2 regions of the Pseudoalteromonas sp. TAE56 genome follow, and region 1 is predicted to be linked to the other one. Evidence: predicted binding sites of a transcription regulator. Region 1 holds the regulator's gene; the other holds the start of a gene.
The links. Region 1 encodes LexA, which represses DNA repair genes until DNA is damaged. Its sites were predicted from a motif close to TACTGTATNNNNATACAGTA; they were not measured.

Region 1 (13,626 bases):
CTCTCGCTCATCGTAATCCATAATATGTAACATCCAAAAAAAGTCGAAAATTCGCCAGAGTGTGCTGCGAACGGTGACAACTCTGCCGTTATTTTCTGACAAGTACAGTGTTGTGTTAAATGTGTCGTCAAATTGTACCTGCCAAACATTGGTTTTATATCCAACTTCTCGCATACCTTGCTTTAGCAATACAGCGCTTGTCACTTGAGCATCAATAAGTAAGTGTGCTTTAGCATTTGCGGTAATTTGTATTTTAGTTGGCGGCTCAAAAGGCCGGCCTGTTATACCGTTAAAGCTTTGCTGTTCATCTTTATTTATAACTGTAATTATAGGTGTGGTTAAGAAGTTCTCAAAAATTATTTGTGTTGGATTAGCCACCTGAGATGCAATATCGTCAAGGGAGGCAACATAATCAGCTTGCGTAAATGGGTTATTAAGAGTGCGTGTTGCAAGATGCTTCCCATGAACTTTATCAAGAGGGATAGCGCTCATTACTAAACCACCTAATAGCCAAGCTAAAATTTGTAATGCTAATAAATAACCTAACCATTTATGTAACTTGCGAGCATGTTTAAATATTTTTTTATTCATGTTTTAGTCTTATTATTTTTAGAGGCTAGTTTATTACATTAATGAGATAAGTTACTGCGACATTTTGTCGCAGTTTAAACTATAGCTTACTGTAATCATTTAAAAATAAAAAAGATTACACTTAAATTGCTAACATGATTTATTTGTTTAATTGAGCTGAATGTTTGATATCTAGCTAGCTTTAAATGCTAATAAATACTTAAAAGCTGCGAAATATCCATATAAAGTGGTTAATAGAGCATAGTTGATTTGGTATAACGGTAAAACTGCGTTAAAGTTTGCAATGAAATTATTAGAGGATAAATACGAAACGATGTCGGAAATTCAATTTTTAAATGTAGATCTTGAGCTTGAATCAAAGCAAGATATTAGTTTGCTAGTGGCGGACTTGAAAAAAGTCGCTACGATTTTACATTATGACAAAGACGAATACCGTCAATTAGCGCGTATTGAAGCAACAGGTGTAGTAAACACGCCTGACAAAGCAATAAACCATATATGTGAGCTTATTGAATCGTGTTCGCGTAACGCGCTAAAGCAATGGTTAAGCTGTTCACGTAGAACGTTTGATATTGGTTTTGAATCAGGCACTTCTCCTAAGTGCTTTAATCAAGCCTTAGATGCAGATACATTACTACGTATATCTGCGATTGGTGCGGGTATGGAAATTACAATTTACCCAATCGAAAAGTAACTATCTTCGCTCTACGACTGCTGCGGTCATTTTAGATACGCAGCACAGCTCATTGCGGCTATTTGTAATTTTTATTTCCCATACTGAACTACGTTTACCGATATGAAATGCTCTTGCCGTGGCTGTTAAAGTGCCGTTACGAGACGCTTTTAAATGACTTGCGCTAATTTCCTGTCCCACGCAGTAAAATTTTGTAAAATCGACAACAAAGTTAGCTGCATAGCTGGCAACTGTTTCGGCAAGTACAACGTTAGCACCGCCGTGAACCATCCCCATTGGGTTATGATGCTCAGGAATTGCTGGCATTGTGGCAACCAAGTAATCATCGCCAATCTCTGTGATTTCTATCCCCATAGTTTTCATCAGCGTACCTTGACCATTTATACCTTCATCTAGCTGTTTGCAAAACTCTAAAGTAATAGGTTGATACCAAATACTCATAATGACTCCTTTGCTTTTTTTATCATTTATAAACTTAGTTTTAGTTATATCCCTAAAATGTACACAAGTGAAATTACTTTGGCTATTTTAAGGCTTAATTTAAATTTGCGATTTTTATTTAACTGTATATACTCACAGTTAAATGTACTGTATGGAAAACCAGTTGTATGCGACCATTAACGAACCGCCAAGCTCAAATACTCGAACTAATTAAAGTTTTTATTAAAGACACTGGTATGCCTCCTACACGTGCTGAAATAGCGCAAACATTAGGTTTTAAAAGTGCCAATGCTGCTGAAGAACATTTAAAAGCACTTGCTAAAAAAGGCGCCATTAAAATGAAGCCAGGTGCAAGCCGTGGTATTCAGTTAATTGAAGAAGAAGAGCCAGAACAATTAGGTTTACCGCTTATAGGGCGTGTTGCTGCTGGTTCACCTATTTTGGCGCAAGAGCACGTTGAAAGTCACTGCAAAATCGATCCATTAATGTTTAAACCGGCTGCAGATTTTTTACTACGCGTTAACGGTATGAGCATGAAAGATATTGGTATTATGGATGGTGATTTACTTGCTGTACATCGTACTCAAACCGCTGAAAACGGACAAGTTGTTGTTGCCCGCTTAGACGAAGACGTAACTGTAAAACGTCTTGAGAAAGCAGGTCGTAAAGTATTACTTCATGCTGAAAACGACGATTTTGAATCTATTGAAGTAGATCTTGAGAATGAGTCTTTTAATATTGAAGGCTTAGCCGTTGGCGTTATAAGAAACGCTGATTGGATGTGACTTTAAAAATAGCTTTTAAACAAGCAGTTTTATAAATGCGTACTAATTAGTACGCATTTTTGTTTTAAAATTCGTACTAAAATAGGGCGTAAACAGCCCACTGACTATTCAACCTGTAAACTTTTTTGCACTTATAATTTCCCCTCCAAATGCGTTAAACCCCTTTGTTTTTCTCATCTTTTGAACTTCCTGTTGCCTAGCTAGTTGCTGATTTTTTGTTAATTACCCAATTACAACCTGATTGTTTTTTATACTAAAACTTGCTTGTTGTTCATTTTTTAGCTAATTGTTAATGTGCTGAGCTAATAATAACTCACAGCTTTTTAGTTTTGAGAACACACAATATACACAAACACGTTGTTGGCGCAGCAAAACCAATCAATATTAAATGAGATTGGCTAAAAAAATAAAAATAACGAATTGGCGTTTAAGCCGTATGCCTCTTCGCTTTGCATTCGCAATAGCATCAAAGGAGCCACCACATGGGTAAACTGACCTCTACCTTGTGGCTTATATTATGTGTTTTTTCGCACCCAGTTTTGGCTAACAGCCAATACAATATGCGCAAAGGCGTAACCGATATAAGCAATAATGTATATCAGCTGCACATGACTATATTTATAATATGTTGTGTGATTGGGGTGATAGTGTTCGCAATTATGTTCTGGGCACTTATTCATCACCGTAAATCTAAAGGGGCTGTACCTGCCCAATTTCACGAAAGCACTAAAGTAGAAATACTTTGGACTGCAATTCCGTTTGTTATTTTAATTGCTATGGCAGTACCAGCTACTAAAACCCTAATTGCAATGGAAGATGCCAGCAAAGCTGATCTCACTATTAAAATTACAGGTTCACAATGGAAATGGCATTATGAATATATGGGCGAAGATGTAGAGTTCTACTCTATTTTATCTACCCCGCAAGATGAAATCGCTAATCTTGCAGATAAAAATCCTAACTACTTACTTGAGGTTGATAAACCTCTCGTACTGCCAATAAATCAAAAAGTACGATTTTTAATGACTTCTGACGATGTTATCCACTCTTGGTGGGTACCTGATTTTGCAGTTAAAAAAGATGCGAATCCCGGCTTTATAAACGAAACATGGACGAACATAAACGAAGAAGGTACTTACCGAGGCCAATGTGCTGAGTTGTGTGGTAAAGATCATGGCTTTATGCCCGTTGTGGTGGTTGCTAAATCTGAGGCTGATTTTAAAACATGGCTTGCAGATGCAAAGCAGGCTAAACAAAAAGCAGCATTAGCAGATGCCGCATTACTTGATAAAACCCTCCCAAAAGAAGAATTAATGACTTTAGGCGAACAAGTATATATGGCCAATTGCGCTGCATGTCATCAGCCCACTGGCATGGGATTACCGGGTGTATTTCCTGCACTTAAAGGCAGCCCGATAGTGCTTGGCGGTATAAAAGATCACATTGATGTAGTTATCCATGGACGACCTGGTACGGCAATGCAAGCATTTGCCAAGCAGTTATCTATAAAGCAATTAGCAGCGGTTATTACTTATAAACGTAATGCGTGGGGTAATGATACGGGTGATGTTATTCAACCGAGTCAAATACAGGCAGCACTTGATGCCAAAGTGGAGGCGAACTAATGAGTAGCATAGTAGAACAACCTAACGCCAATGAAGCTCATCATGCTCATCACCCAGCTAAAGGTTTTAAACGCTGGCTTTACACAACTAATCATAAAGATATAGGTAGTTTATATTTAATTTTTTCGCTGACCATGTTCTTAATTGGTGGTGGAATGGCCATGGTGATCAGAGCTGAATTATTTCAACCTGGTTTACAGTTGGTCGACCCTCACTTTTTTAATCAAATGACCACAGTGCATGGTTTAATTATGGTGTTTGGTGCGGTTATGCCGGCCTTTACAGGCCTTGCTAATTGGATGATACCGCTAATGATTGGCGCGCCAGATATGGCATTGCCAAGAATGAATAACTGGAGCTTTTGGATTTTACCGTTTGCATTTTTAATCCTATTGGCATCGTTATTTATGCCTGGTGGGGGTCCTGCATTTGGTTGGACTTTTTATGCACCACTGTCCACAACATACAGTAATGATAATACTGCATTGTTTGTATTTGCCGTACATATTATGGGGATTAGCTCAATAATGGGCGCAATCAATGTGATTGTAACCATAGTGAACTTACGTGCCCCCGGCATGACATGGATGAAGTTGCCCTTATTTGTATGGACGTGGTTAATTACTGCTTTTTTATTAATAGCGGTAATGCCTGTGCTTGCAGGGGCTGTCACTATGGTACTTACCGATAAGTACTTTGCGACCAGCTTTTTTGATGCCGCAGGCGGTGGCGATCCGGTGATGTTCCAACACATTTTTTGGTTTTTTGGTCACCCCGAAGTATACATAATGATTCTTCCTGCCTTTGGCATTATATCTACAATAGTACCTACCTTTTCTCGTAAAAAACTTTTTGGCTATGCCTCAATGGTATACGCCACATCCTCCATAGCACTATTGAGCTTTATTGTATGGGCTCATCATATGTTTACCACTGGGATGCCGGTCGCTGGCGAGTTGTTTTTTATGTACGCGACCATGCTTATATCGGTACCTACAGGCGTAAAAGTATTTAATTGGGTTGCCACAATGTGGAAAGGCTCAATAACTTTTGAAGTGCCAATGCTTTTTAGTATTGCGTTTATTGTGCTGTTTACCTTAGGTGGTTTTTCGGGATTGATGCTGGCAATTACACCTGCTGACTTTCAATATCACGATACTTATTTTGTAGTGGCGCACTTTCATTATGTATTAGTAACAGGGGCCGTATTTTCGATAATGGCAGGGGCTTATTACTGGTTGCCCAAGTGGACGGGCAATATGTTTAATATCACGTTAGCCAAATGGCATTTTTGGCTATCACTGGTGAGCGTGAACGTACTGTTTTTTCCTATGCATTTTGTAGGGCTTGCCGGTATGCCGCGTCGAATTCCCGATTACGCACTCCAATTTGCCGACTTTAACGCAATCATAAGTATTGGTGGATTTGCCTTTGGTATATCGCAATTGTTGTTTGTAGCTGTGGTAATTAAATGTGCACGCGGTGGCGATAAAGTACCTGCAAAAGTATGGGAAGGGGCAGAAGGGCTTGAGTGGGAAGTTGACTCTCCAGCGCCATATCATACTTTTTCTAAGCCGCCGGTAATCAAGTAATGACACACGCACCGCTACTCAAACGTTTGGTACTTATTTGCATAGGCATGTTTGCCTTTGCCTTTGCTTTAGTACCTTTGTATGACGTGTTTTGCGACGTAACAGGGCTTAATGGAAAACCTTCGCTTGAGCAAGCAGAGCAAAGTACGCAAATAATACAAAACCGAGAAGTTGGCGTTAGTTTTACTACTCACGCGCAAAGAGGTGCACCGTTTGAAGTTAAATCAAAAGAATACAGTGTTGTGGTAAAACCCGGTGCAATGCGTGAAGTAATGTTTAGTGCTAAAAATAACAGCAACCTAGATAAAGTAATGCAGGCTGTACCATCAGTCTCGCCAGGTAAAGCGGCAAAGTATTTACATAAAATAGCTTGTTTTTGCTTTGAACAGCAACCTCTAAAAGCAGGGGAAGAACTTGAATTTAAATTGCTTTTTTATGTTGATACCGCACTGCCAAGCGACATTGAAGAATTAACTTTATCTTATACCGTATTTGATATTAGTGAACAGCTGGTGGCAAGTAATAACTAGCTTTTTAAACTAGTGTGAAACTAGGAGTAAATAAAATGAATCAAGAATATGAGCATTATTATGTACCAGAGCAAAGCCCGTGGCCTATTGTGGGCGCTGTTGCATTGTTTTTTATTGCAGTAGGGGCGGGCTTAACAGTTATGAGTGTAGGCAAAGAAGGGGGGAGCGGGGTTTACCTGCTTTATGCCGGTATTGCTGTGCTTGTGTATATGTTGTTTAGCTGGTTTAAAAATGTAATTAGTGAGTCGGATCAAGGTTTGTACTCAGCACAAATGGATCGCTCTTTTAGGCAAGGTATGAGCTGGTTTATTTTTTCTGAAGTTATGTTTTTTATGGCCTTTTTTGGTGCGCTTTTTTATGCACGCGTATTGTCGGTACCTTGGCTTGGAGGCGCAGGCAATAATGCAATGACCAATGAAGTATTATGGCCAACTTTCGAAGCTGTTTGGCCGCTAGTTTCAACACCTGCAGGCGAAACTACTCAAGCTATGGGCTGGCAAGGTTTACCGCTTATTAATACCTTAATACTGCTTACTTCTTCAGTTACTCTTCATTTTGCCCATGTAGCGATGGAAAACAATAAACGTACTCCACTTAAAGTTTTTTTAGGCGCTACTATTTTATTGGGTGTTTGCTTTTTAGGGTTACAAGTTGAGGAATATATTCATGCGTATAACGATTTAAACTTAACGCTAGATGCAGGTATTTACGGTAATACGTTCTTTTTACTGACAGGTTTTCATGGCATGCATGTAACCCTTGGAACCGTACTTTTATTTGTAATATTTTTACGGATATTAAAAGGGCACTTTACTAAAGATAAGCATTTTGCTTTTCAAGCAGCGGCTTGGTATTGGCACTTTGTTGATGTGGTGTGGCTGTGTTTGTTTGTATTTGTATATGTGCTGTAGCGTTTATTGGCGAATTATTTGCTTTAATAAAACCAAGTTTAAGCGCTGCAATAACAACAACTAAAACAACGACCGAAAACAATACGCGACGACCTAAAAAGTGAGACATAGGTCGTCCCCCAGTTTTCCCTGACACCATAATAAACAATGCTCTAAATAAGTTAAAAAGTATAAATATTAACAACAGTACGATAATAATTTTAATAATCACTGAGTTGACCCTTTATGCAGTTAGTTTTATGGCACAAACAAAAGCTTAGTTCACTAATCACACTTTGTATGGTTGTGGTTGTTGTACTTGTGTGTGTGCGACTAGGGTTTTGGCAGTTGGAGCGAGGTGAGCAAAAGCAGCAGCAACTAACCGCTATTGCTAAGCAACAGACTCGTGGTGTGATGAGCTGGTCTCAATTACTTAACCTGCCTGATAGCTGGAACAAAACAGGTGTATTGGTTGAGTTGAAAGGGCAGTTTGTACAAAACCAATATTGGCTTTTAGATAATCAAGTTTATAACGGGCAAGTAGGGTACGACTTACTTGCTTTACTAAAGCCAGACAGCGAAGAAAAAGTGATTTTAGTTAATTTAGGATGGGTAAAAGCGCCTATATCTAGAGGTACACTGCCAAAGGTTACTCTGCCTACAGGTGTTTTTATTCTTAAAGCGCAAATAAAAGAAAATAACTTAAGTAGCTTTACGCTTGAAGATAAAACTACAAATAACGACTTACCTAAAAGAATCCAATCTATCGACTTAAATATGCTGAGCACTCAAAGCCAGCAATCATTAATTAATTTTATGGCTTACAGACAAGGTACTGGTGATGAGATTGCAACACCTCATTATGAGGCCGTTGTTATGAGCCCTCAAAAACATAATGCCTACGCTGTGCAATGGTTTTTAATTGCTGTTGCATGTGCTGTTGTTGCTATTTTTGCGAGTAAAAAAAGGACACATAATGAAAAATAATCCCCTTTTGTTGTTTGTGGGTTGCTGCGCAATCCCATTAGTTTTGGCATATGGCGCATTAAAGTTTGATTGGTTGCCTACTGCAATTACTAATAATGGAGAGTTTTTAAGCCAAGAAATAAAACTTAAAAATTGGCCGCAAAATAATCCCAAGCAATGGACTATCGCACTTAATTATTCAAACGAATGTAACACCCCATGCAGCGAACAGCTCAATGCACTTAATAACTTATATGTGGCACTTGGTAAAAACCAAGGTAAGGTTGATATGGCTGTAATAGGAAGCCCCGACAATAAAAATCTACCATGGAAAATTATTACCGAGCAACAGAGTTTAAATCCTGCAAGTTTATATTTAATTGATCATATGGGGTTAGTGGTACTTGAATATCCCTTTAAGGCCGAGCCACAAGAAAACCGTTTAGTACAAAAAGGGTTATTAAAAGATCTAAAAAAATTACTTAACTATTCTCGTTCTAGCTAATTAAGTTGATCTTAAGTTGGAGTATCTGATGTATAAAAATTATAAAAACTTAGTATTAATAACAGGATTACTCGCTTTGATTGTAGTTGCTTTAGGTGCGTACACCCGCTTAAGCGATGCAGGTTTAGGGTGCCCTGATTGGCCTGGCTGTTATGGTTTTTTAACGGTACCTAAGCATGAGGCCGATATTGCTTTAGCAACTCAAAGCTACCCCGATATGATGTTCGAAACCGCAAAAGCGTGGAAAGAAATGATTCATCGCTATTTTGCAGGTACTTTAGGCTTACTTATTTTAGGTTTATTTGTGTTGGCTTTTTTAAAACGCCAATATCCAACTACGCCAGTTAAATTGCCTTTGGCTTTGCTTCTACTAGTGGTGTTTCAGGCTGCCCTTGGTATGTGGACAGTAACCATGAACCTTCAGCCTCTTATTGTAATGGGCCACTTATTAGGTGGCTTTAGTATTTTGTCACTTATAACACTTTTATATTTACGGCTAACCGCAAAACCTATTATGGGGGGCGATAGCGGCGCAAAACGCTATTTTGGTTTGAGTTTAGTAGCGCTTAGTGTGTTGGTTATCCAAATTGCACTTGGTGGTTGGCTGGCTGCAAATTACGCCGCTCCGCATTGTAGTGGTTTGCCATTGTGTAATTACGCACAACCGTTTTCATTGAGTAGCGTATTTCAATTACCACTTGAGCACAGTAATTATGAGTTTGGTGTGTTATCACAGCAAGCGCGTATGTCTATTCATTTATTACACCGCATTTGGGCGCTCGTTACTTGCATCGTTCTGGCATTAATTATGTGGAAAATATACAGACAAGCGTACTCTAAAAAAATTAAAAATTGTGTTGTGAGCGTATTACTTATCCTGCTGTGCCAAATTAGTTTAGGGCTTATTTTAATACATTGGCATATTCCGTTGGGAGTTGCACTGGCGCATAACTTGATGGCTGCCATACTGTTATTAAGCATGGTTAGGTTGTGTTATTACCTAAAATCACGCACATAAAGGGGAAATATGATGGCACTTATAATTGATAAAAAAATACTGCTACCCGTTAATACTCAATCGCTAATTTCGCGTACTCATAGTTTGCTGCAAGACTACTTAGCAATTAGTAAATTTAAAGTGGTAGCCATGCTGGTGCTAACAGCTTGGGTTGGTTTAGCGCTGGCTCCCGATGTGGGGCGCGGTATGGTCGTACAGTTTATTAGCTTGTTAGGTATAGGGCTACTTTCTGCTGCTGCAGCGGTTATTAATCATGTGGTTGATAGCGAGATAGACTCAAAAATGGCACGGACTCGTCATCGCCCTGTGGCTAAAGGGCGCTTAAGTAAAACACATGCGCTTAGTTTTGCAGCTGTTATTGGGGTTGCTGGCTTTATTATGCTGATGGTGTGGGCTAATGTCTTAACCGCTATATTAACGTTATTTGCATTGGTAGGTTATGCATTTGTTTATACATCATTTTTAAAGCGTGCAACGCCGCAAAATATTGTTATAGGTGGATTGGCTGGCGCAATGCCTCCATTATTAGGTTGGGTGTCAGAAACAAACCAAATGGCAGCAGCCCCTTGGTTACTCGTAATGATAATATTTACCTGGACCCCACCACACTTTTGGGCGCTGGCTATAGCACGAAAAAGTGATTATGAACGCGCTAAAATCCCTATGCTGCCAGTAACACACGGTATCGATTTTTGTAAAACGTGCGTCGTTGCTTACTCTGTTTTACTCGCTGTAGTTTGCGTATTGCCTTATTTAATTGGTATGTCTGGATTAATATATTTAATAGGTGCGTGTGTATTAAATGCAGTGTTTATATATAAAGCGGTTAAATTAAAAATTGCTGGAAATGATGAGGCTGCAATGGACTTATTTCGTTTTTCGATTATTCATTTAATGGTACTCTTTGTAATCTTATTTATAGATAAATGGCTCCCTTTATGAAGCAGTTATGGCTTGGATTAATTGTTATTTTAGTTTTGTTTTTATCAGCATGTTCAAATGAAAATAGCCGACCAGATGTAGATGCATTGATTTACGAAAATGCAAAGCCACTGTCTGATTTTACGCTAAACGATCAGCGCGGCGAATTAGTGACTAAACAACAATTTTTAGGGCAGTGGAATTTAGTATTTTTAGGCTATACAAGCTGTCCAGATATTTGCCCATTAACACTTGCTAAGTTAAATGCTGTTTATAAAAATTTACAAGCAGATTATCCGCTGCAAGTTTGGTTTTTATCGGTTGATCCAAAACGCGATACACCAGCTAAACGAAAGCAATATATAGATTACTTTAACCCTGATTTTTTAGCTGTATCAGGAGAGCATAAACACCTTTTTCCTGTTGTTCGAGAGCTTGGCTTAATTTACGCCATTAGCGATAGTAGTGAATCAGAATATGCAGTTGATCATAGTGCTTCGGTCGCTATGGTTGATCAACATGGAGCCGTAAGAGCTATTTTTAAACCCGAATTTAAACAAGGTAGTGTGCCATTAATTAATGCGACTACTTTAACTGAAGAGTTTAAAAAAATAGCTGATTACTACAAAAACTAGTTTTTACTTTTTAACAATTTTAAAGGAGCTTTAGGCTCCTTTTTTGTTTTTTAACGACAAGTTAAATTTAATTAAGCATTTTATGGCAATTTTAATAACTAGGGCTAAGCTTTTGTTATGAATTGAATTGACAGGGAATGCACTTACTTAATGCTAAAACTTCCGAGCGAACTTGCTATTTCGCAAGTTGAAACACTACATCAAGATTTACTACAAGAACTCAATAGCAACGATGATATCTGTCTTGATATTAACGATGTAATTTCTGCTGATACTGCCTCAATTCAACTTTTATGCGCCTTACAAAAGCACCTACTTACCATACAGCACAAAATAATATGGGTAGGCAGTAGCGAGGCCTTAACGCATACAATTAATAAACTTGGCTTAAGCCAATACTTAACAACCGAAAGTAAAAGTTAGGGGTATATATGAAAAAAATTTTAGCGGTTGATGATTCAGCATCGATGCGTCAGATGGTGAGCTTTACATTAAAAACTGCCGGGTTTGATGTAACCGAAGCTAAAGATGGTAGTGAGGCACTCGCTATTGCCAAACAGCAAGACTTTGATGCCGTTATTTCAGATGTAAATATGCCAATAATGGATGGAATTACATTAATACGAGAGCTGCGTACTTTACCGAGTTATAAATTTACACCACTACTAATGCTCACAACAGAGTCGGGTTTAGAAAAAAAAGTAGAAGGTAAAGCTGCAGGTGCAACAGGTTGGATTGTTAAACCATTTAATCCCGATCAGCTATTAGCGGTAATTAAAAAGGTTATTCGCTAGGGAGCGCCGTGTGAGTATAGATTTAAGTCAGTTTTTTGAAGTTTTCTTTGAAGAGAGTTTTGAAGGCCTCGATACCATGGAGGCTGAGCTATTAAACTTAGTGCCAGGTGAGGAAGATTTAGAAACTATCAACACTATTTTTAGAGCTGCTCACTCGATTAAAGGAGGCAGTGGAACATTTGGTTTTAGCTCCGTTGCTGATTTTACTCATGTACTTGAAACATTACTAGATCAAATTCGCCAAGGTGAACGTGTGCTTAGCACCGATCATGTAAATTTATTACTCAAAGCTGTGGACTGCTTACGCGGTTTACTTGCTGCACTTCAAGGTGAGCAAGAGCCTGATTTAACCGAGGCAGATTCGTTAAAAGTACAATTTGAACATGTACTTGGAATGAAAAACGAAACACAAGCAAGTAAACCTCAAAGCCAAGAACCGCAAACAGGCAGTAATACCTATCAAATAGACTTTAAACCTCATCATCATTTATTTAAAACAGGAAACGAGCCACTGTATATGATCAGTGAGCTTGAAGAGCTAGGCGAGTTAGAAACCACAGCATTTTACGATGAAGTTCCAGAAATCACCGATTTAAGTAGTGATGAATGCTTTTTACATTGGCGCTTTTTTTTAAGCACTAGCCATGATGAAAAAGCCATAAAAGAAGTATTTGAATGGGTTGAAGACGATGCCGACATAACAATTGAATTATGCGGAGGCTTATTTGGCAATGATGAGCCAATACAACCTAATCAAGGTGAAATATCTAAAGCTGTTGAGCTTGAAGAATCCGATTCAATAAAAGTAGCTGAGTTACCAAGTAAGCCTCAGCAACCGGCTGCTAATAAAGAAAAAAAACCTGCAAGTACACCAGAATCCACCTCCATTCGTGTTGGCATTGATAAAGTGGATTCGTTAATAAATATGGTTGGTGAACTTGTTATTACACAAGCTATGCTAAATCAGCTTAGCGAACAAGAAATCACACCAGCCACAATCACTTTACTACAAGAAGGCCTAGCGCAACTTGCCCATAATACGCGTGATTTACAAGAAAATGTGATGCGCATTCGTATGCTCCCGATAAACTTTGTATTTAGCCGTTTTCCTCGATTAGTGCGAGATATAGCACAAAAGCTAAACAAGCAGGTTGAGCTAAAGTTGATTGGAGAGCAAACCGAGCTTGATAAAACAGTAATGGAAAAAATATCCGACCCTATGGTCCATTTAGTGAGGAACTCACTTGATCATGGATTAGAGACTGTTGAGCAAAGGCTGGCGGCAGGTAAAGATCCCGTTGGCACAGTAACCTTAAATGCATTTCATCAGGGTGGAAACATTGTTATTGAAATAATGGATGATGGGCAGGGGTTAAATACAAAAAAAATAAAAGAAAAAGCCATCGCTAACCAATTAATCCCAGCTGATAACCACCTCAATAACGATGAAATAAATGAGCTTATTTTTATGCCCGGCTTTTCAACAATGGATGAGGTAAGTGATTTATCTGGTCGTGGAGTTGGGATGGATGTAGTTAAGAGAAATATTCAATCTTTAAATGGCTCAGTAGAGGTAACCTCAGAGCCCGGTGTTGGTTCTACGTTTACTATTAGATTACCACTTACTCTCGCTATTTTA
Region 2 (10,450 bases), on a different contig from region 1:
TGACTGAGGCAGCAATAGATGCCGGTTTTAAACGTGATTTATATTTAGCGTTAGGTGAGCAGTTAAGTGGTGATGCATGGTCACTTCGCATTTATCATAAACCATTTGTACGCTGGATATGGATTGGTGGTGTGCTTATGTCATTTGCAGGTTTCATGATTTTGTTTGATAAACGCTACCGTACATCAGCTAAAACAGCCCGTAAAGATGCACCGGAGAGTGTTTTATGAACCGTAAAATTTTAGCACTCGCGCCGCTTTTAGTATTTGCATTTGTTTGTGTGTTTTTATACCAAGGACTTTTTGCTAACCCTCGTGAAATTCAAACGGGGCGGTTAGGCCAAGAAATGCCCGCATTTAATTTACCAGATTTGATGCAAGACAATAAAGAGTGGACTAACGAGTCGTTAAAAGGCGAAGTTTACTTATTAAACGTGTGGGGTACTTGGTGCCCGACATGTTTAGTTGAACTTGGCTATTTAACTAAATTACGTGAGCAAGGCGTTAAAATTATTGGGCTTTATTACGTACAAGGTTACGACGCTGACTTTGATGGCCCATTTAATATGCAATCACTTCGTACAGAGGTGACTGATATGCTACAACGTGCGGGCGACCCATATCAATTTAATATTTTAGACTTACACCGTACTTTGTCGTTGGATTTAGGTGTCTCGGGTGCGCCTGAGACATTTTTAGTTGATAAAAACGGCACTATTTTACTGCACCATACAGGTGATATAAACCCGCGAGTATGGCGAGCTAAATTTGCGCCAATTATGCAGGAGCTTAAATAATGAAGTGGTTTTTACTTACACTTAGTCTTTTTGTGAGCATGGGTGCGTTTGCAGAGCAAGATCGCTATCAATTTGATAACAATAAACAAGCAATACTATTTGAAGAGCTAACTAAAGAGCTACGTTGCCCTAAATGTCAAAATCAGAATATTGCTGATTCAGACGCCGTTGTTGCTAAAGATTTACGCGATAAAGTACTCGTACTGGTGAAAGAAGGTAAGAGCAAAGACGAAGTGATTGATTACATGATAGACCGCTTTGGTTATTTTGTTCATTACGACCCACCCGTTACACCCGCTACTTTAGTACTTTGGGTATTACCTGTATTAATTGTAATAGTCGGCTTTGGATTTATTGTTATTCGTCAACGAAAAGCATCAGTAAAACAAACGTGGAGCAGCGACGACGAAATGCTGTTAGCTAAGCTAATTGAACAAAATAAACGTCAGGAGCAAAGTTAAATGATATTAATGTGGGCGTGTTTTGCTTTACTCACACTGGTTGCTCTTGGATTTGTGATGTTGCCTTTTTTAAAAAAAGAGCGCGTTCAAACAATTACTCATAATGCCAATGCTGAGCTAATTAGCATTTATGAGCAGCGTTTAGTTGATTTACAAACTGATTTAGATAATCAACGTATTGATGGCGTAAGTCATGCAGAATCAATTGTTGAATTAAAACGTCGCTTATTGAATGAGTTATCACCAGAAAAATCACTAAACAGCAAAGGTAATAATCGTATTTTTGCTTTAACGGGTGGCGCTTTTGTTCTTGCTCTAACAGGCGTTTTTTATGGTCTAACGGGTAGCCAGCAGCAAATTTCGGCTTGGCATGATGCAATGGATAATTTAGCTGATTATGGTGAACGTGCTGTAATGCAAAAAGGTGAGCCGCTTAGCCAAAATGAGCTGCAGGCTTTTGCTTTGGCACTTCGTACTAAGCTTAGTCGTTCTGGCGATGATGAAGTTGCTTGGATGCTACTTGGGCGAGTTGCTATGTCGCTTAATGAATTTGACATGGCGCAGCAGTCATTTGACAAAGCACTACGTATGAATCCTGATAATATGCAGGTACTTATTAGTTATAGCCAAGTTTTATTACTAGAAGGCAGCGAAGCTAATATGACTCGTGCGGCAGGTATGCTCTCAAAAGTACTGAAAGTTGAGCCTACCAATTTAGATGCAATTTCGTTATTAGCACTTATTGCCTATGAACGTAAAGATTGGCCTCAAGCTAAAGCTGCATTTGAAGTTTTACTTGCCAGTATGGAAAAAAATGATTCTCGTTATAGCATGATTTCCGAGCGTATTAGTGATATTGAGCAGCAAATGCAAACGGAAGGCTCTGTTATGCCAGTTACTAATACAACGGGTGCTATTGCAGTTACAGTCGACATTGCAAAAGAGCTTATAGATAAACAGCCAAAAGACGGTATTTTGTTTATATTTGCAAAAGCAGCAAGTGGTTCGCCAATGCCGCTAGCTGCTGTTAAGCTCGCTAAATATTCATTTCCAATTACAGTTGAGTTGAGTGATAGTAGTGCAATGGTTGCTGGGCTAAACTTGTCTAGTGCAGAAAATATTATTATTTCAGCGCGTATCTCTATAGATGACTCTGTTATGCCAAGTTCTGGTGAGCTAGAAGGTCATTCAGAGTCGTTAAAGCGTGAAAGTGTAAGTGACTACCAACTTCAAATTGATACATTAATACCTTAAGGACGTTAGATGTTAAAACACAGTTTTACTTTTTTATGTTTATTGATACTAGCCGGGTGTGCTCAAGTACCACAAAGCAAAGTAGATGACAGAGATCCGCTGCAAAGTATTAATCGTCCGTTATACGATTTTAATATGGATGTATTGGATGCTTATTTATTGCGCCCCGTTGCTGTAGGTTATGTTGAAGTAACGCCTGTACCGGTAAGAAACGGTATTGTTAATTTTACAGGTAATATTACAGCGCCTGTCGATATGATTAATGCGGGTTTGCAAGGTAAGTCGGGTAATGCAAGTGTGAGCTTAGCGCGATTTTTAGTTAACTCTACAGTTGGTATTTTTGGTATTTTTGATGTTGCTAGCTCATTAGGCCTTGAAATTGTAGATGAAGACTTTGGACAAACGTTGGGTGTATGGGGGGTGGGTGATGGCGCTTATTTAATGCTACCAGGCATGGGTCCCACAACAGCACGTAATCTGACTGGTGATGTAGTCGACAACTTTGTATTACCTGAAGTTGCGCTAACGACTCCACAAACTATTCTAGTGTTTGTTTTAAAAGCAGTTGAGGCACGTGCATCATTAATCCCACAAGAGGGGTTATTAAATGATTCACTTGATCCGTACTTATTTGTAAAAGATATTTACTTTCAGCGTCAAATTTATGAACTGTACGACGGCAACCCGCCAATTAAAGAAGAGCCAGCTGATTTTGATGAAGACTTTTTAGAAAGTTTATAATTGAAAAGCCACTCACAAAAACGCCAGCTAAATGCTGGCGTTATTGTTTGCTGTTTAGATATTTATTTTTCGTTAACTATTAACTGCATTTGTTCATTAACCCAAGCTAGTGCTTCATGATAGGCATCGGGAACTTTTTTACCTAGGTTTAGTTCTTTCGTTAGTTCGTTTGCGGCAGACCAATTTGCTTGTTCATAATACTTAACTAAGTTTAAGTATTTTGCCAATAAGCCTTCGTCGTTTAATAGCGCTGTTTTTATATCATTAGAAAGTGGAAGTTTTTTCATGACGCTTTCCATGCTCTCATCCAAAATTGCATCCATAAGAGACATCATACCGGTTAAAAACGCCATGCCAGTGTCTTTAAATTGTCCGTGGGATATAGCCAGTAATTCAGCAAATCGAGCGCGTGTAAGCGATAGCCTAATTAGCTCTACAGGTTTATCTGCAGATACTTGTGCTGCAAACAGTAGTGACAATAGCTTTTTAATTTCATTGGCACCAAGCACTATAAGGGCTTGCTTAATGGTACTTATTTCAGCGCGGCGAGCAAATGCGGCAGAATTTGAATACCTAAGTAACTTATAAGACAGATTTACATCACGTTCAAACACGTCAGTGATTTTTTTAAGATCCATATCAATGTTTGATGTTTCGTAGAGTAATTCAGCTAATGCCATTTCTGAAGGCGGTAAAGCCTTACTTTGTACCATTTCAGGTTTTGAGAAGAAAAACCCTTGGAAATAATCAAACCCAAGCTCTAAAGCTTGTTGGTAAATTTCGTAGGTTTCAACTTTTTCGGCAAGTAACTTAATATGCGAGTGTGGTTTTAAATCGTTAAGAACCGTTTTTATTGTATCTATATCGCATGTTAAAAAGTCTATTTTAATGATATCAATGAACGGGTAAAAATGACGCCATACAGGTTGATGAATATAATCATCAAGAGCAATAGTGTAACCTTTATCTTTTAAATCTTTAACAATAGCTAATAAACGCTTACCAGGCTGAATCGTTTCAAGTATTTCTACAACTATTGTATCTTTACCTAGCAGAGTAGGATAACCCTTTGACAGCGTTTCTAGGGTGAAATTTATATAGGCAGGTTTATTATCGGTTAAATCTTCTAAACCAAAATTAAACTGGCTTCCCTCAATAAGTCGTGTTGTTGCTTCGTCACCATCTATATCGGGAAATACGTTATCAACGCCATCACGAAATAAAAGCTCATATCCGATGAGCTTTTTATCTCTGTCTAAAATCGGTTGACGTGCAGCGTAAAAATACATAAACAGTTCCGTAAGAGTGATGTAATTAGGTATTGTAATAATATATGGCAAAAGATTCAAAATAGCATTACGTATATTTGCATGATTAATAAATTATCATTATAAATTAAGGAGTTTCTTGTATTTAATTTATTATATTTTACCAATTAGCTTTAAAATTATTCAACATGAGTATTTTTGTATCAGCTGGGGGCAACAAGTTGGAGATTTTATTATTAAGCATGATATAGTCAGCGAGAATGGTTTTTATCCTAATAGTGTCTTTATTATAATATTTTAAGAGTCAATATTCGGATTAAGAGCCTGTTATTAATAATTATGCGGAGGCTAATTTGGAAACAGGAATGATTATTTCACTAGCATTATATTTTGTTGTAATGTTAGGTATCGGACTATATGCATATAAGCAATCTACTGACGATGTATCTGGTTACATGTTAGGTGGACGAAATCTATCTCCAAGCGTTGCTGCACTGTCTGCGGGTGCATCGGATATGAGTGGCTGGATTTTAATGGGCCTACCTGGTGCGATGTTTGTTACTGGTTTTAGTAGTACATGGATAGCAATTGGCTTGGTGATTGGTGCTTGGTTAAATTACCTGTTAGTTGCACCTAGATTACGTGTGTACACTGAAAAAGCAAATGACTCTATAACAATCCCAGATTACTTTTCAAATCGCTTCAATGATAAGTCAAACTTATTACGTGTTGTATCAGCTATAGTAATTATCGTCTTCTTTACCCTTTATACGTCATCAGGTGTTGTAGCCGGCGGAAAGCTGTTTGAAAGCTCATTTGGTCTAAGTTATGAAATGGGTTTATACATTACGACAGGTGTAGTTGTTTTATATACTTTGTTTGGCGGTTTTTTAGCGGTTAGCTTAACTGACTTTGTGCAAGGTTGTATTATGTTCATTGCACTTATTCTTGTGCCTACCGTTGCATACTCTTTACTAGAACAACCCCTAGAGTCAACTCTGCATAGCGTAAACCCAGATATGCTTAACTGGATTGGTGCAGGCTCTGCATTAGGTATTATTTCTGCAATGGCCTGGGGCTTAGGTTATTTTGGCCAACCACATATCATTGTTCGCTTTATGTCAGTACGTAGTGTTAAAGATATGCCTAAAGCACGCCGTATTGGTATGACATGGATGATTGTTGCTGCCATTGGTGCTGTTGGTACTGGTATATTTGGTGCTGCTTATACTTATGAGAATAATATTGTAGTTGAAGATCCTGAAACGATTTTCTTAATTCTTTCTGAGTTATTGTTTCACCCACTTATTGCTGGCTTTTTATTAGCTGCAATTTTAGCTGCCATTATGAGTACAATTTCTTCACAGTTACTTGTTAGTTCAAGCTCATTAACAGAAGATTTCTATAAAACATTCTTACGTAAAGATGCTAGCGATAAAGAACTAGTTGCTGTTGGCCGTATTAGTGTAGCCATAGTTGCTATGTTTGCTATTTACTTGGCTTACGACAGAGATAGCTCTATATTAGATTTAGTAAGTAATGCCTGGGCTGGCTTTGGAGCTGCGTTTGGACCACTTGTATTGTTTAGCCTTTATTGGAAACGTATGAATTTTGCTGGCGCCTTATCAGGTATGTTAGTAGGTGCGTTTACTGTACTAATTTGGATATATGGACCATTTACTATAAATGGTGAAGGCTTAAGCAGCTTTATGTACGAAATAGTACCAGGCTTTATTTTAGCGAGCATCGCAATTATTGTTGTTAGCTTAGTTACAAAAGAGCCTGAGAAAAACATTACCGCTTTATTTGATGAAGTAGAAAAAGAGCTTTAAATAGTAATTACTGCCCATTTTTGAATGGGTAGTAAATTAATACCAATCCGCAATAATACTTAATCATTTTGCGGGGCTAAACGTGTCACTACCTGTGTTGAAAAATTATCATTTAGAACAACTAAATAGCGAATTTTTTGACTGGCTATCAATACGTTTTTCCACCCTCAAAATAGATCACTTAATAAAGCGAATTGGTATAATAAAAAAGGGAGCAACTTAGTTGCTCCCTTTTTTTATTTAGTTTGTCCCGACCGAGGAAAGGGCAATCTACGAGTTAACTTGCTTTTTTATCGTTGTTATCTTCAATTGATGCAACGTTATCTGACTTTTTACTTTTTGCTGGCGCTTTGGTAACAACTGGATCTTTACCGCCCTTTAGTATGGTCATAAAGTCATCTTTGCTTTTCGCTATTTCTAAAGCAAGTGATTCAATTTGTTGCTCACTAAGCGGTACGTCTACCTTTTCTAGCATTAGCTCAAGTGATTCTGCTATATCGAGCATCTTGTCATAAGCATCAGCTTCTTTTTTGGTAGTAAACGTCATACGCTCGACTCCGTTTCGTTCTACAACATATTTAACAACAACAGCCATGATTTCTCCTGCAAAATTGCTTGGCACCGTGGTTTGTAAAAACCATTAGATTACTGTTTTTATGTACAGTAATGGTTTGGGCGTAAATTTGCAAGCGCGAAGTATTAATTTTTAGGTGTCTTAAATTTGACAAAAAACGGTAACTTTACTTTAGTTAAGCAATCACTTTGTTGTACCAGCTGCATTTTCAGGATTTCGGATCATAGTGATAATGCGTTTAGGTACACTTTAAGTGATGAGCTTTACAGTTCCTTATTTTTTAGTTTTCCTGAGCAACATTCAAAATTAAGAAAAGAAGAATAAGGACAAGTTTGATGAAAACGTTAAAAAATTTATTAATTATAAGCTTATTATGCCTACTACCTGCAACTACCGTATATGCACAATTATCGGAAGTAACTAAGCAAATGCCTCATGTTGAGACAATTAGTATAAATAATGCAGATGCTGAGATGCTTGCTAAGCTACCTGGCATAGGAAAGAAAAAAGCGCAGGCAATTGTGGATTACCGAGAGGAAAACGGCGAATTTAAAAGCGTCAGTGATTTATCACAAGTTAAAGGAATTGGTAAAAAACTATTAGCCAAATTAGAAGGGAAAATATCACTTTAAAGCGAGTAAGGAATAATCAGGGCGTTATACGCCCTGATTAAGTTGTTTTAGCGCATCGCTTAAGTGCTTTTTAGCAAAGTTAATTTCAATAGGTGTTGTTAGTAGCGGATAGCAAAGCCCACCAAGTATCAAAAAAGGGATTAATATCCAGCCTTCAAATACCGTAAATATTAAAAATAATGGGCTAAGTAACAATAATTTTATAATACGTAGTAAAACTTTATCTATTGGCGATAGCATACTTAACGAAAGTGCTATTACGTCCTGACGCTTGCGTACTTTTAGATGTTTAAGCTCATCTAATTGGCTTGAAAAAAATGTAAACATATCAAATCGACTTTTTAATTAATAAACGGCCAATAACTATAATAAATAGTGTTAGTGAGAAAACCCCAAATATAATTTCCATCCAAGCAGGCATGCTCAAGCCAACAAATTGCCAATCTATATTTCCACAATCCCCGGTTGCTTGAAAAAAGCTAGGTATCCATTCATGTAACGGCATAAATGACGGGAAGTTTGGCTCAAACTCACAGCTGAATGCAAAAGGATCTGTGGTGGTTTGCATATCAATATGTTCGCGAGCAATTAAATATCCCCAAACACTCGATATCCCCCAAATTACATACGCAAGTATACGAACTGTTTTGCTCTGTGGTTTAGTCGAACCTATAATTCCTGCACCTAATAAGCCTAGTACAGCGGTGCGTTGGTATATGCACATTATGCAAGGCGCTAACCCCATTTGGTATTGAAAGAAAAGAGCGGTCACTTCCAGTAAAAAAACGATGGCTGTAAATAAAAGCCATGGGGTACGTTGGGTGGGTAATTGCGCAAGCCAGTTCATAAAAATTCCGCGTTTTAATAAGACGTTAGATTATGACGCAGGATAAAGTATGCAGCAACAAAAAGGAAAAAAAAGCTACCGAAGTCACTTTTTTTAAGATGAAATTAGTGACTACTCGGTAATGCCCCAATAGGGGCGACATGATGATCTATTAGGCCTCATTAATACATAACAAATAACAATGTACCTACGATGAATATTACCAGTAGAACTGTGCAGTTTAGCTAAATTATAAAAATATAAATTTTATTATTTATTAATCTTTAATTTCTACTCATTTGCTTATTAATATACCTGACTTTACTTGTTAGTTATGCTTCGTCTGGTACAATCAGTCAGTTATTCGTGTAAAACGATGAGTGTTGATTAATTCGAGTGGGAACTGGATGAGAATTTTTAAAGCGAAAAGCCCAGCAGGATTTGCTGAAGAATATATAGTTGAATCTATTTGGAACGGCGATTTCCCTCCAGGTTCAATTCTACCTGCCGAGCGAGAACTTTCAGAGTTAATTGGTGTTACAAGAACGACCTTGAGAGAAGTATTACAGCGTTTAGCACGTGATGGTTGGTTAACAATTCAGCATGGTAAACCGACAAAAGTAAATAACTTTTGGGAAACGTCAGGCTTAAATATTCTTGAAACATTAGCGCGCTTAGATGAAGACAAGATGCCAGAGCTGACAGATCAGCTTTTATCTGCACGTACTAATATTAGTGCTATTTATACACGTGCTGCAATTAAGTTAAATCCTGAACGTGTAATTGAAATTTTATCACAAAGCCATGAGCTAGAAGACACTGCGCAGGCATTTGCTGACTACGATTATAAAGTTCATCACGAATTAGCCGTTGCGGGTAATAACCGTATTTATGTATTAATACTCAACGGTTTTAGGGGCTTTTATTCAAAGATTGGTTGTCATTATTTCTCTGATGCCGGAACTCGTGAACTTGCTCGTCAGTTTTATAAAGATTTAACAATTTTGGCAGAAAATAAAGAGCACGATGGCGCTATTTCGATGATGCGTAAATACGGTCATCAAACAGGTGAGATTTGGCAAAAAATCCGTGGCGATATGCCCTCAGATATAATGGATTAAATCTAAACGAGAAACCTGCATTTGCAGGTTTTTTTGTATCTGTAAAAATTAATACCACATTATATGATTTTTAAACAATTTAACGTACTGACTCTTCTTCAGTAACGTCCAAAGCTCTATCTAATTACAACGCAGTTTACATTTCAAAATATACATACTATTCAAGCAAATTTGTGCAAGTTGTAAGTGTTCGTTATTTTCGATTGCTCACATCGTTAAATGCGATTGTTCTTTTGTGGTGAATAACTTTAGAATGCCAATTAATTATATGTATGCGCTATTGGTTTTTAATTTTTAGCGCCCATATAAGTACCAGCATTGCGAAAGCAATTGAAAACAAACTCAAAATATTTGGAGAATAAAATGGGTGTATTAGTAGGCCGCCAGGCACCAGACTTTACCGCTGCAGCTGTTCTTGGTAACGGTGAAATCGTAGATAGCTATAATCTTCATGAAACCATTAAAGGTAAAAAAGCAGTTATCTTCTTTTACCCACTAGATTTCACGTTTGTATGTCCTTCTGAACTTATTGCATTTGATAAGCGTTTTGAAGAGTTTCAAAAGCGTGGCGTAGAAGTAATTGGTGTTTCTATCGATTCACAATTCTCACATAACGCATGGCGTAACACTGCTGTTGCAGACGGCGGTATTGGTAAAGTTCAATACGCACTAGTTGCAGACGTTAAACACGAAATTTGTAAAGCGTATGACGTTGAGCATCCAGAAGCGGGTGTTGCATTTCGTGGTTCATTCTTAATCGACGAAGAAGGCAATGTACGTCATCAAGTAGTGAACGATTTACCACTAGGTCGTAACATCGACGAAATGCTTCGCATGGTTGACGCGTTAGCGTTCCACACTGAGCACGGTGAAGTATGTCCTGCTGGTTGGACTGAAGGTAAAAAAGGTATGGACGCAAGCCCTGAAGGCGTTGCTAAGTTCTTA

Region 2: a site for LexA is predicted at 6,999-7,018, ahead of L656_RS0110555 (YebG family protein). Genes of this name have one in related genera too.

The regions. Positions count from the first base shown of each region.
Region 1 covers NZ_AUTN01000117.1:14,210-27,835, forward strand. The annotation lists gene L656_RS0113765 (membrane protein) at 1-591, opposite strand, end outside; gene L656_RS0113770 (hypothetical protein) at 905-1,285, shown strand; gene L656_RS0113775 (PaaI family thioesterase) at 1,286-1,726, opposite strand; gene lexA (transcriptional repressor LexA) at 1,894-2,511, shown strand; gene coxB (cytochrome c oxidase subunit II) at 2,994-4,136, shown strand; gene ctaD (cytochrome c oxidase subunit I) at 4,136-5,728, shown strand; gene L656_RS0113795 (cytochrome c oxidase assembly protein) at 5,728-6,258, shown strand; gene L656_RS0113800 (cytochrome c oxidase subunit 3) at 6,294-7,169, shown strand; gene L656_RS1000000123670 (DUF2909 family protein) at 7,072-7,380, opposite strand; gene L656_RS0113805 (SURF1 family protein) at 7,395-8,135, shown strand; gene L656_RS0113810 (hypothetical protein) at 8,125-8,619, shown strand; gene L656_RS0113815 (COX15/CtaA family protein) at 8,648-9,637, shown strand; gene cyoE (heme o synthase) at 9,650-10,579, shown strand; gene L656_RS0113825 (SCO family protein) at 10,576-11,193, shown strand; gene L656_RS0113830 (STAS domain-containing protein) at 11,344-11,616, shown strand; gene L656_RS0113835 (response regulator) at 11,625-11,987, shown strand; gene L656_RS0113840 (chemotaxis protein CheA) at 11,998-13,626, shown strand, end outside.
Region 2 covers NZ_AUTN01000101.1:24,108-34,557, reverse strand. The annotation lists partial or broken gene L656_RS0110595 (heme lyase CcmF/NrfE family subunit) at 1-230, shown strand, start outside; gene L656_RS0110590 (redoxin family protein) at 227-796, shown strand; gene L656_RS0110585 (cytochrome c-type biogenesis protein) at 796-1,257, shown strand; gene ccmI (c-type cytochrome biogenesis protein CcmI) at 1,258-2,511, shown strand; gene L656_RS0110575 (MlaA family lipoprotein) at 2,521-3,252, shown strand; gene L656_RS0110570 (EAL and HDOD domain-containing protein) at 3,315-4,541, opposite strand; gene putP (sodium/proline symporter PutP) at 4,874-6,352, shown strand; gene L656_RS0110555 (YebG family protein) at 6,630-6,947, opposite strand; gene L656_RS0110550 (ComEA family DNA-binding protein) at 7,262-7,558, shown strand; gene L656_RS0110545 (DUF6170 family protein) at 7,583-7,885, opposite strand; gene dsbB (disulfide bond formation protein DsbB) at 7,887-8,405, opposite strand; gene fadR (fatty acid metabolism transcriptional regulator FadR) at 8,792-9,505, shown strand; gene L656_RS0110530 (peroxiredoxin) at 9,869-10,450, shown strand, end outside.